DNA from 3 places in the Mesorhizobium sp. M5C.F.Cr.IN.023.01.1.1 genome. Region 2 is predicted to be linked to each of the others. Evidence: predicted binding sites of a transcription regulator. Region 2 holds the regulator's gene; each other region holds the start of a gene.
What was found. Region 2 encodes PhoB, which activates phosphate uptake and scavenging genes when phosphate is short. Its sites were predicted from a motif close to TGTCATNNANCTGTCAT; they were not measured.

Region 1 (4,157 bases), on a different contig from region 2:
GGCGACGCCGAGCTTCGCCTCCGCCAACAACATCTCGAACCTGTTGCGGCAAGGTTCGATGATCGCGATCCTGGCGGTCGGCCAGACCTTTGTCATCATCACCGGAGGCATCGACCTTTCCGTCGGCGCCGTCGTTGGCTTTGCAACCGTCATCGCTGCGATGCTGATCAATGCCGGCGTGCCGATCTTCCTCGCCGTCCTGCTCACCTTGCTGGTCGGTGTCGCCATCGGCCTGTTTCACGGCTTCGGCATCGTCAAGATGGGCCTGCCGCCCTTCATCATCACGCTGGCGACGCTGACATCTTTGCGCGGCATCGGCCTTTTGATGACCAACGGCAACTCGATTTCGATCAACAACGATGCCTTCCAGCTTTTCTCGCGCAGTTCCTTCCTCGGCATCCCCAACCTGTTCTGGATGGTGATCCTCGTCGGTATCCCGGCCTATGTCTTCCTGCATCACAGCCGTTGGGGCCGCTATCTGTTCTCGGTCGGCTCCAATGCCGAGGCATCGCGTCTGTCCGGTGTCAACGTCCAGCGCACCATCTACATGGCCTATACGCTGTCTGGCCTGTGCGCGGCTTTCGTTGGCGTGCTGCTCGCGTCGCGCATCGGCATCGGCAATCCGACGCAGGCCGAGGGCTGGGAATTGCAGGCGATCGCCTCGTCGGTGATCGGCGGCACCTCGCTGTTCGGCGCCGTCGGCTCGGTGCACGGACCGCTGCTCGGCGCCTTCATCCTCGCCACCATCAACAACGGCGCCAATCTCTTGAACGTCAATGCCTTCTGGCAGCGCATCATTACCGGCGTGCTGATTATCGTCATCGTCTATTTCGACGGCCTGCGCCGCCGCGGCAAGTAGTCCATATTAACGACCGCCGGCCCGGCGCTAGCGGGCCGGCGGTTTCATGAACAGACTGGATTGAAGTATGAAAGCCGTCGTCTGCCGCTCGCCCGGTGAGCTTGTTCTGGAAGACCGCCCGGCGCCAGGCACTCCGCCCTCTGGCTGGGCGCTGGTCGCGGTCAGTCATGTCGGCATCTGCGGCACCGACTATCATATCTTCGAGGGCAAGCATCCGTTCCTCGCCTATCCTCGCATCATGGGCCACGAGGTTTCCGGCACTGTGATCGAGGCCGGCGAAGGCGTCGATCTCGCCGGCGCCGAACCGGTGATCATCAATCCCTATCTCGCTTGCGGCAAATGCATCGGCTGCCGGCAAGGCAAGCCGAATTGCTGCGTGAAGATCGAGGTGCTCGGCGTCCACCGCGACGGCGCCATGTGCGAACGGATCCTGGTGCCGGCGCAAAATCTTTATCCGGCAAACGGCCTGTCGCTGGCGGATGCCGCCGCCGTCGAATTCCTGGCGATCGGGGCGCATGCCGTGCGGCGCTCGCTGGCTGACCGAGGCGCGCGCACGCTGGTCATCGGCGCCGGGCCGATCGGGCTCGGCACGGCGCTGTTTGCCCGCATCGCCGGTCTCGACGTGACGCTGCTCGACACGAGTGCCGAGAGGCTGGATTTCGCCGCAAGCGAACTCGGCTTTGCCACCCTCGACGGTTCGAAGGGATCGGCAATCGATCTGGTGCGGGAGGCGACCGGCGGCGAAGGCTTCGACGTGGTTTTCGATGCCACCGGCAACACCCAGTCCGTCCACTCGGCGTTCGCCCAAGTCGCGCATGGCGGGACGCTGGTCCTGGTCAGCGTCGTCAAGGACGATATCGTCTTTTCCGATCCCGAATTCCACAAGCGCGAGATGACGCTGATCGGAAGCCGCAACGCGTTGCGCGCCGACTTCGACCATGTCGCCACTTCGATCCGCGATGGTGCTGTGCCGCTGGCAAAGCTCGTCACCCATCGCACGACGCTTGGTGACACGCCGCGCGACCTTGCCCGCTGGGCGCATGAGAAATCCGGCCTGATCAAGGCGGTCATTCAGGTCGGATGAGACCGGGATAGACGCGCACCTACCTACCGCGCCGATAATTTGAGCTCGACGCGCTCAGCCGGAAAGCGCGTTTCGGCGAACTGGATCGGCTGGCCGTCCGGCGTGACGTTGACGGCGACCGTGACCAGCACGATGGCGCCGGACTGCAGATCGAGATCGGCGAGATCGGCGGCATCTGCGTGGCGCGCCGACAGCACTGTCGATTGCCTGAGATAGTCACTGATGCCGAAACGCTGGAGCGAGGCGGTCACCGATCCAGTTTCCGCGATAGCGGTCTCGATGCCTGCGAAGCGTTTCGCGTCGAACCAGCCGGTGGCGCGCGAGACCGACTGTCCGTCGGCTTCGCCGCGTGTTTCGAGGCGGATGACGCTGGAACCCTTGGCGAGACCCAAGCCTTCTGCGACACGCCGGCTGGCCGGCTCGACCGCCGATTCTAGCAGCACGCTGCGGCGCTCCGTCGCCTGCCCTTGCAAGCCCTCCGAAAAACGGGTGCGGGCGCCGATCGGATAGGACAGGCGCTTGCGCGAAAGCACGAAAGTGCCGCGCCCCTGTTCGGCCCTGAGCACGCCATCCTGCACCAGTGCTGCGATGGCGCTGCGCACCGTATGGCGGTTGACGCCATAGCGCTCGGCCAGTGCGACTTCCGGTGGCAGCGCAGCATTCTCGGCAAAGTCGCCGACGGCGATCGAATGGAGGATCTGGTCGGCTATCTGCCGCCACAGCGAGATGCCGGTGCGCCGCTCTAAGCTGCTGGCCATCTGCTGACCGATCATCTCTTGCCCCAATCTTTTCGCCCTGTCATCGATCCGTCATGGACACGCTTTAGAGAATAGGTACAATTTGTATAATTGTCCACATCATTATACAAATTCGGAACGAGAAGGAATGGCTGCCATGCGAGGACAGGAAGCGCGCGATCAGGCTGAGCGCAAGGCCGCCATGGCGACCCTAGCGCAATCGACCGGTGACGATATCGTCCGCCTCTGGAACCAAGCCGGCCTGCCTTCGGAAGCGGAACTCCTGCGCGGTCCCGAAACCGGCCTGGTCACCGTGCGTGGCCGCATCGGCGGCGGCGGCGCGCCGTTCAATGTCGGCGAAGCGACGGTCACCCGCGCGACGGTGCGGCTTGCCTCAGGAGAAATCGGCCATTGCTACGCGCTCGGCCGTGACAAGCAGAAGGCAAGGCTGGCGGCGATAGCCGACGCGCTCTGGCAGGATCCCACCCGCCGTAACGAAGTCGAGACCAAACTCATTGCGCCGTTGCAGGCCGCACTGGCCAGCGCACGTGAACGGCGGCGCGCCGAGACGGCGGCAACGAAGGTCGATTTCTTCACCATGGTACGCGGAGAAGACTGATGGACATCGCAACGCAAGCGATCGAGGGCGGCTTTGCCGATCCGGTATTCGACGCCCAGACGGTATTCCGCGCCGTGATGGACGCGATGGCGCGGCCGGGCACCCTGCAGCCCCTCCCGGTCTTTGCCCGCCCGCCGGCGCCGCTGTCGGCCACCGCGGGTGCTATCGCGCTGGCGCTGTGCGACAACGACACGCCGCTCTGGTTCGACCTCGTTTTGCAGGCCCCAGCAGCGGTGAAATCCTGGCTCGGCTTCCACACCGGCGCGCCACTGGCCAACACGCCAGCCGATGCGCATTTCGCGCTGATCGCCACGCCGGCCGAGATGATGGCGCTCGACGGCTTTTCACAAGGCACCCAGGACTATCCCGACCGCTCCACGACGCTGATCCTGCAGGTGAGCGATCTCGTTTCAGGCGCCCCTCTGCTGCTCGAAGGTCCCGGCATCGAAAAGACTGCAACCATCGCGCCGGCGCAGATGCCGCGCCACTTCGTCGAACAATGGAAGCAGAACAACCAGCGCTTTCCGCGTGGCGTCGACATCATCCTTGCCACCCCCGACGGCGTTGCCTGCCTGCCGCGCACGACGCGCATCAAGACGATGGAGGCGTAATATGTATGTCGCGGTAAAAGGCGGCGAAGCGGCCATTGCCAACGCCCACTCCCTGCTCGCCGACCGCCGACGCGGCGACCGTTCCGTGCCGGCGCTTCGCCTAGACCAGATCGTCGAGCAGCTGGCGCTCGGCGTCGACCGAGTGATGAGCGAAGGTTCGCTTTACGACCGGGAATTGGCGGCACTAGCCATCGTTCAGGCGCGTGGCGACATGATCGAGGCGATCTTCCTGGTCCGCGCCTATCGC
Region 2 (4,157 bases):
GACGATCATCGAAGTGAATATCAACAATCTGGCGGCGGTGCCTTCGATCGTCTTCGGTCTGCTTGGACTTGCCGTATTCCTGAATTTCTTCGGCATGCCGCGCTCAGCCCCGGTGGTCGGCGGCATGGTGCTGGCGCTGATGACCCTGCCGATCATCATTATCGCCTCGCGCGCTTCGCTGCGCGCCGTGCCGCCGTCGATCCGAGAGGCGGCGCTCGGCATCGGAGCGTCCAAGGTCCAGACCGTATTCCATCACGTCCTGCCGCTGGCGATGCCGGGTATCATGACCGGCACCATTCTCGGGATGGCGCATGCGCTGGGCGAAACCGCGCCGTTGCTGATGATCGGCATGGTCGCCTTCATCGTCGACATTCCCGGCGGCTTCACCGATCCCGCGACGATCCTGCCGGTGCAGATATTCATGTGGGCGGATTTCCCGGAAGCTGGATTCCAGCAGAAGACTTCGGCGGCGATTTTGATTTTGCTGCTGTTTTTGGTCATCATGAACGCCATTGCGGTGATACTGCGCAGGCGCTTCGAGCGGCGCTGGTAAGGGGTAGAGGATATGAACATCATGACGGAAGCCGGCGTCGAACAGAAACTGAGCAGCGCAACCAATGCCCCTTCGATCAAGATGAAGGGCGACAAGGTCTCTGTTCATTACGGCGAGAAGCGAGCTCTGTTCGACGTGGATCTCGATGTCCGCGAGAACCAGGTGACGGCGTTGATCGGCCCATCGGGCTGTGGCAAGTCGACCTTCCTGCGTTGCCTGAACCGAATGAACGACACGATCGATATCGCGCGGGTGAGCGGCAAGATAACGCTCGACGGCGAGGATGTTTACGACCCGAAAATCGATGTCGTCGAGCTACGAGCTCGCGTCGGCATGGTTTTCCAGAAACCGAACCCGTTTCCGAAGTCAATCTATGAAAACGTCGCCTACGGTCCGCGCATTCACGGCCTGGCCAGGAGCAAGTCCGAGTTGGACGGCATCGTCGAATCGAGCCTGAAGAAGGCCGGTCTGTTCAACGAGGTCAAGGATCGCCTGCTCGAGTCGGGCACCGGTCTCTCCGGCGGACAGCAGCAGCGCCTGTGCATCGCGCGCGCCATCGCCGTGTCGCCGGAAGTGATTCTGATGGACGAGCCCTGTTCGGCTCTCGATCCGATCGCCACGGCCCGCGTCGAGGAACTGATCGACGAACTGCGCCAGAACTACACTATCGTCATCGTCACCCACTCGATGCAGCAGGCAGCGCGCGTGTCGCAACGCACGGCGATGTTCCATCTCGGCTACCTGGTCGAGGAGGGCGCAACCGACAAGATGTTCACCAATCCCGACGACAAGCGCACCCAGGACTACATCACCGGCCGGTTCGGCTGAGCGGTCCGGCGAATTTCGAACACGAGGACAGGATCATGGGTGAACACACCGTCGCATCTTTCGACGAGGAACTGGAGCACATCGACAGGCTGATCCGCGACATGGACGAGCTCGCCGCCGCGATGGTCGCAGCCTCGATCCGCGCGTTGCTTGCGTCAGACAATGCGATGGCGCAGCGTGTTGTCTCGGACGACGCCATCATGGATGCGCGGCAGCGCGAACTCGACGATAGCGCGATCACCCTGATCGCCAAGCGGCAGCCGATGGCACAAGATCTGCGCGCCGTGGTTGGCGCAATCCGCATGGCCGGCGATCTCGAGCGCATCGGCGACCTGGCCAAGAACATAGCCAAGCGGGTCAGCGCAGTCGGGCAGAGCGCCACGCCGCGTAATCTGTCGCACGGCATCGACGCGATGGCGGATCTCGTTCTCGAGCAGCTCCGCGGCGTGGTCGAGCACTATGTGTCGCGCAATGCCGGCGCGTTGAAAGAACTGCGCGCCGACGACCAGAAGATCGACGTGAAATACACGGCGGTTTTTCGCGAACTCCTGACCTACATGATGGAGGATCCGCGCAACATCACCGCCTGCACGCATCTGCTGTTCTGCGCCAAGAATCTCGAGCGTATCGGCGATCATGTCACCAACATCGCCGAAAACGCCTACTTTGTCGTGACCGGGCAGCAATTGCCGGCGGATCGCCCGAAGCTCGACGAAACGACGATGTCGGCGCCGGCGACATGACAGGAGTGACCGGCCGATGATCGCGCCGCGCATCATGGTGGTGGAGGATGAAGAGCCGCTGGGCGTCCTCCTCCGCTACAATCTGGAATCCGAAGGCTATCAGGTCGAGGTTGTGACGCGCGGCGACGAGGCCGAAATCCGGCTGCAGGAAAACGTGCCCGATCTGCTGGTGCTCGACTGGATGGTGCCGGCGGTTTCGGGCATCGAGCTTTGCCGGCGCCTTCGGGTGCGTCCCGAAACCGAGCGGCTGCCGATCATCATGCTGACCGCGCGCGGCGAGGAGAGCGACCGGGTGCGCGGCCTTTCCACCGGAGCCGACGACTATCTGGTCAAGCCGTTCTCGACACCGGAATTCATGGCCAGGGTCAAGGCGCTGCTGCGCCGCGCCAAGCCGGAAGTACTGTCCAGCGTGCTGAAGGTCGGCGACATCATGCTCGATCGCGAATCGCACAGGGTCTATCGCAAGAAGAGCGAGATCCGGCTCGGGCCGACCGAATTCCGGCTGCTCGAATTCATGATGCGGCACCCGGGTCGAGTCTTCTCGCGCAGCCAGTTGCTCGACAATGTCTGGGGCGAGACGATCTACATCGACGAGCGCACGGTGGACGTCCATGTCGGCCGGTTGCGCAAGGCGGTCAACAATGGTCGCATGCCCGATGTCATCCGCACCATCCGCGGCGCGGGCTATGCGATCAGGGAAGACTAGGGATGTGCTGATATTCAGGTGATGCCGACCTGCGAACGGCGGCTTCCTGCGCTTTCCGGTGCTCGCGTACCCAAAAGTGCGCTCCGCTCCGGTTCTCGGAACCCACCATTCTCGACTCGGCCTGACCTGAATCTCAACACACCCCAAGTCGCGATCCGGGGATCCCTGCCTTCGAATTCAAGCCACGTTCTTTCCGACCGAGCCGGCTCGTGCCTGGATGCTCGGCGCGAAGATCTCCTGGTCGACGAAGCTCAGCGCCCGCATGGCGCAGCCTTCTCGGATCAGCGGCAGTTCGTTCGGCTCGGTGTCGAAGGAAATCGAACCCGAATGCTGGCCGCCGGCGGTCTGGGCGATGGCCTCGCGCAGGGCCGGCTCGATCAGGTCGAAGGCGGCAGCGCTGGCACCGACCATTGCGACCGGGGCCGGATCGATCAGCGCGAACAGGCTGCCGAGCCCGAAGCCGAGCGCTTCGCCGGCCTTGCGGTAGGCTTCGCGCTCCGGTCCGTCCGTCTCGCGCGCCCGGGCCGCCAGTGCCCGCATCTCGGCGTCGCTGACATCGGCGACCGGCTCGGCGTTCTCGCTCAATTGCCTTGCGTTGCGCCAGATAGCGTAGTTGCCGGCATAAGCCTCGACGCAACCGCGCCGCCCGCAGCGGCAAAGCGCGCCGCCCGGCCGATGAATCATGTGGCCGAATTCGCCGCCTGAGGAATGGGTGCCGGTGAACAGCTCGCCCTTCAGCACCAGCCCCATACCGATGCCATGCGAGAGCAGGATGGCGATGAAATCGTCGCGGTAGCGATCCGGGTCGCGCCAGCGCAGCGCCACGGCCATCATGTTGCAGTCGTTCTCCATGATGGCCGGGATGCCGAACTCGCGTTCCAGAATGTCGGCAAAGGCGATGTTCGTCTGCGGCGTGATCGGCGACCACAACATGGCGCGCGCATGGGAATCGGTAATACCCTGGATCGCCAGCGCGATGCGGGCGACGCTTTGGACGTCGAGGTCGGGGTCTTCGAGCCGGCGCCGGACGATGGCGACACATTCGTCGATCAGCTCGTCGCGCGACATGGTCAGCGTGTCCAGCCGGCGCTGTTCCTCGGCGACCACTTGTCCGGCATAGTCGATGACAGCGACCGACAGGAAATTCAGCGACAACACGACGGCCAATACCGTAGCGGCTTCCGGATTGAGGCTGAGGCCAACCTGCGGCCGGCCACGTTTCAGCGAAACGGTCTCACTCGCCTTGGTCTCGGCCAGGATGCCTTCCTGGATCAGGTCGGAAGAGATCGCCGATATGGTCGAATGGCTGAGGCCGGTGGTTGCGGCG
Region 3 (4,157 bases), on a different contig from region 2:
TTTCTTGCGGGTCGCCCACAGATAGCTGCCGGTCAGCAGCGCCAGGCCGAGCGTCAGGACGGCGGCGGTGCCGATAACGGCCCACGACATCTCGAAGCCGGGTCCCTCGATCCTGAGCAGCATGGCAGCGCCCAGCAGAAACGCAGCCACGCCTCCCAGCCCAAGGACCACTGTGGGATTAAAGACTTCGACGACGAGGAAGATGATGCCGAGCAGCATCAAGGCAAGGCCGGCATAGCTGATCGGCAGGAGGTTGAGCGCATATAGCCCAAGCAGCAGGCAGATCGTGCCGACCACGCCGGGCGCAACCGCACCTGGGCTGGTGAACTCGAAGACGAGACCATAAACGCCGATCAGCATCAGGATCACGGCGATGTTCGGGTCGGTGATGACGGCGAGAAGCCGGATGAGCCAGCCGGGCTCCAGCGTTTCAACCGGCAACCCTTTGGTCGCCAACACCTCTTTCCTGCCGGCTATTTCCACCGTCCGGCCGTCAGCCAGCTGAAGCAGTTCGGTCGTGTCGCGGGCGACGAAGTCGACGACACGCTCCTGCAGCGCCGCGTTGGCCGACAGGCTGGCCGCCTCGCGCACCGCCTTTTCACCCCAATCGGCATTGCGCCCACGCAGTTCAGCCAGGCTGCGGATCAGGGCAACCGCGTCGTTCGTCGCCTTGGCGATCATCGCATCGCCCGCCGGTGGGCTCTTCTGGTCCTTGCCGGCTTCTGGGGCATTGTTCTTGTCGTCGCCGCCGGGAAAGGATGGCAGCGGCCCGCCCATCTCGATTGGCGTTGCCGCGCCCAGATTGGTGCCGGGCGCCATCGCCGCCACATGGGTTGCGTAGAGGATGTAGGTTCCGGCGCTCGCCGCATGCCCGCCGGCGGGCGCGACATAGCCGATGACGGGAACCGGCGAGGCGAGGATGTCGGCGATGATCTCACGCATGCTGGTGACCAACCCGCCGGGCGTGTCCATCTGCAGGATAAAAACCTCGGCGTTCCGCTCTGCGGCCACCGCCAGCGCTTCCTCGAACTGCATGGCGCTCGCCGGACCGATGGCGCCGTCTATCTCGATGCGCAGCGCAGTCCTCTCCTGGCCGTTCGCCTCTCCGGTTGCGGAAGAGGAACAAACAGCCACAGCGGCTACAAAAGCCGCGGCAATCAGGGCCACACGCGCGAGTTTCACGCTCAAAGCTCCCTATCAGGGATATGGGCCCGATTTTGCCGAAATCCATGACATGGCGGCGGGTGAAAGCAGCTGTGCGTAAACCGTTGGCAGGAAACGGGTGGTCTGCACGCGCCGTTTCACCCATCTGATGAGCAGAGGCCCATCAAGCCAGAGGAGGAAAAGCCATGACCCTTCATTCGATAGGCTCGAAGGCCGCGGTCCCATCGGCGGAAGCGCGGGTCGCCGGATATGATTGGCAGGCATTGGCCGAGGAAATGAGCGGCTATGGCTGCGCGGTGATGGAAAAGCTCCTGACGCCGCAGGAGTGCCGAGAGATCGCCGGGCTCTATCCCGACGAAAGCCATTTCCGCAGCCATGTCCACATGGCGCGGCACGGCTTCGGCAAGGGCGAGTATCGCTATTTCCGCTATCCCTTGCCCGACCTGATCGGCGGCTTGCGCACCGCACTCTACCCGCGCCTGGCCGCGGTCGCCAACGACTGGAACGAGCGCATGGGCATCGCCCAGCGCTACCCGGGCGAACACGCCGCGTTCCTCAAGCAATGCCACGAGCAGGGCCAGACGCGGCCGACGCCGCTCCTGCTGCAATATGGTCCTGGCGACTTCAACTGCCTGCATCAGGATCTCTACGGCGATCTTGCCTTCCCGCTGCAGGTGGCGATCCTGCTGTCCGAGCCGGATAAGGATTTCACTGGTGGCGAGTTCGTGCTGACCGAACAGCGTCCGCGCATGCAGAGCCGCGCCGAGGTGGTGCCGCTGCGCCAGGGCGATGCAGTCGCTTTTGCGGTCCACAATCGCCCGGTCCAGGGCAGCAAAGGCAGCTACCGCGTCAATCTCAGGCACGGGGTCAGCCGGATTCGCTCCGGCATACGCCACACCGTGGGCATCATCTTCCACGACGCGAAGTAAGGGTTGTAGACTTCCTTCTCCCTTCTCCCCTTGTGCGAGAAGGTGGATTGGCGCGCAGCGCCAAGACGGTTGAGGGGTGTTGGACGGAGCGCCAACGTTGCCAAGCTGGAACACCCCTCATCCGTCGCCTTCGGCGACACCTTCTCCCACAAGGGGAGAAGGGTGAGCCGCGCGAGGCGCAACGTTGGAATTCAGTGCATCGGACCCCCAATTCTTCGAGTCCTAAGGACCGGCGGACAAAGCGATTGCGGAAGTCCGAATAAAAATTTCGCCCACAAAGATCTTTGTCATCCAATCGTTAACCAAGGTTCATACGATGAGCGATGTTGTTTCTCGGCCGGCGTTCGCTCGCCGGGCGGATGACTGTTGATATCTACCAAAAACTGAAAACTAGCTATTTGTTTGCGCAGTATAGTCGGGGATCGCCATGATGTTTCCAGCAAGCTTTGCGCTGCTACGGCGCAAATGGGCGAAAATAGCGGAATCAAGTGGCGCCCTCACGCTCGCTGTTGCCTTGATGATCGGGGCCGCTGCACAAGCCGAGCCTATTCGCGGCGCCGGATCGACGCTAGCCGCCCCGATCATCGGCAAATGGGCGACGGCCTACGAGAGCGCCCGCGCCGATGGCGGCGACTATATCTCGCCCGATTGGAAGGTCGACTATGAAATCGTCGGCTCGCTCGCCGGCGTCCTGCGTCTCGACCAGCCGGACATGGACTTTGCCGCGACGGATGCGCCGATCAATGCCGCCGACCTCAGGAAAGCCGGCCGCCAGCAGTTTCCGATCGTGATGGGCGCCATCGCCGTCGTCGTCAATCTCGACGGCATCGGCCCGGGAAGCCTTCGCCTGACGGGGCCGCTTCTGGCCGACATCTATCTGGGCAAGATCCAGTCATGGTCCGATCCCGCGATCAAGGCGGTGAATCCGGATCTGGCGCTGCCCGATCTCAGGATCAGCGTCCTTCACCGCAAGGATGGCTCCGGCTCGACCTTTGTCTTCACGGAGTATCTGTCGGCGGTCAGCGGCGAGTGGGAGAGCAAATACGGCGCCGATACGCTGATCTCGTGGCCGCTCGGCGCCGATGCGGAAGGCACGCAGAACCTCATTCGAGCCGTGCATGACACGAAAGGCGCGATCGCCTATGCCGAATCCGGCCAGGCCCAGCGCGCAAGCCTTTCCTACGCGCTAATCGAGAACAAATCCGGCAAGTTCGTCAAGCCGGAGCCGGAGGGCGTGCAGGCCGCCGCGACATCCATCGACTGGGCGCAAACGACCGATTTCTTCGCTTCGCTGACCGATCGAGACGGCGACGCCGCCTATCCGATCAGCACGGCAGTGTTCGCGATCGTTCAGGTCTCGGGCCGTTCGGAACATCGCTATCGCCGCGTGCACGACCTTTTCCGGCTCGCCTTCGCACAAGGTGCGGGCGATGCCGCCGCACTCGGCTATGTGCCGCTGCCGAAGACGCTCGTCGATCAGGTCGAACAATACTGGGCAAGGCAAGAGCCCGTCGGAAACTGAGCGGAAGAGCCAGGCTGCTGCTCGCGCAGCACCCGAACTGAACGTCATATCGCGCCGTGGTGACGGCTTGTTGGGGACTGCGTGACATGGACATAGATATCTTCAAGGACATCCTCGTGCCGGTGATCGGCGGGTTGGGCATTTTCATGCTCGGCCTCGACTTCATGGCCAACGGCATCCAGGCGCTGTCGGTCAACCGGATGCGCGCCTTTCTCGCCAAGGCTGCCGGAACGCCGATCAAGGGCGTGCTGGCAGGAACATTGATCACCGGCGTCATCCAGTCGTCGACGGCGATGAGCGTCATGGTCGTCGGCCTGGTCAATGCCGGCGTCATCGCGCTTCGACCGGCGATCAGCGTGATCATGGGCGCCAATATCGGCACCACGCTCGGCAACGGGCTCATCGCCCTGCCGCTCGGTCCGCTCGGATTGATCCTGGCCGGCGTGTTCTCGCTGGTCTACTGCTTCGCCAAAAGCGAAAAGGTCAAGAACATAGCGCTCGCCTGCATGGGCTTCGCGCTGATTTTCTATGGCCTCAACCTG

Region 1: phnF (phosphonate metabolism transcriptional regulator PhnF) is a predicted target of PhoB. The motif match lies at 2,740-2,756, and genes of this name have one in related genera.
Region 3: pstS (phosphate ABC transporter substrate-binding protein PstS) is a predicted target of PhoB. The motif match lies at 2,379-2,395, and genes of this name have one in related genera.

The regions. Positions count from the first base shown of each region.
Region 1 is NZ_RZSU01000092.1:5,349-9,505, reverse strand. Features, by position in the region: gene EOA78_RS27355 (ABC transporter permease) at 1-859, shown strand, start outside; gene EOA78_RS27350 (zinc-binding alcohol dehydrogenase family protein) at 927-1,943, shown strand; gene phnF (phosphonate metabolism transcriptional regulator PhnF) at 1,967-2,716, opposite strand; gene phnG (phosphonate C-P lyase system protein PhnG) at 2,838-3,299, shown strand; gene phnH (phosphonate C-P lyase system protein PhnH) at 3,299-3,910, shown strand; gene EOA78_RS27330 (carbon-phosphorus lyase complex subunit PhnI) at 3,912-4,157, shown strand, end outside.
Region 2 is NZ_RZSU01000008.1:99,983-104,139, forward strand. Features, by position in the region: gene pstA (phosphate ABC transporter permease PstA) at 1-553, shown strand, start outside; gene pstB (phosphate ABC transporter ATP-binding protein PstB) at 566-1,381, shown strand; gene phoU (phosphate signaling complex protein PhoU) at 1,417-2,124, shown strand; gene phoB (phosphate regulon transcriptional regulator PhoB) at 2,141-2,830, shown strand; gene EOA78_RS05835 (ROK family protein) at 3,008-4,157, opposite strand, start outside.
Region 3 is NZ_RZSU01000014.1:66,478-70,634, reverse strand. Features, by position in the region: gene EOA78_RS08510 (nodulation protein NfeD) at 1-1,182, opposite strand, end outside; gene EOA78_RS08505 (2OG-Fe(II) oxygenase) at 1,350-2,093, shown strand; gene pstS (phosphate ABC transporter substrate-binding protein PstS) at 2,521-3,615, shown strand; gene EOA78_RS08495 (Na/Pi symporter) at 3,702-4,157, shown strand, end outside.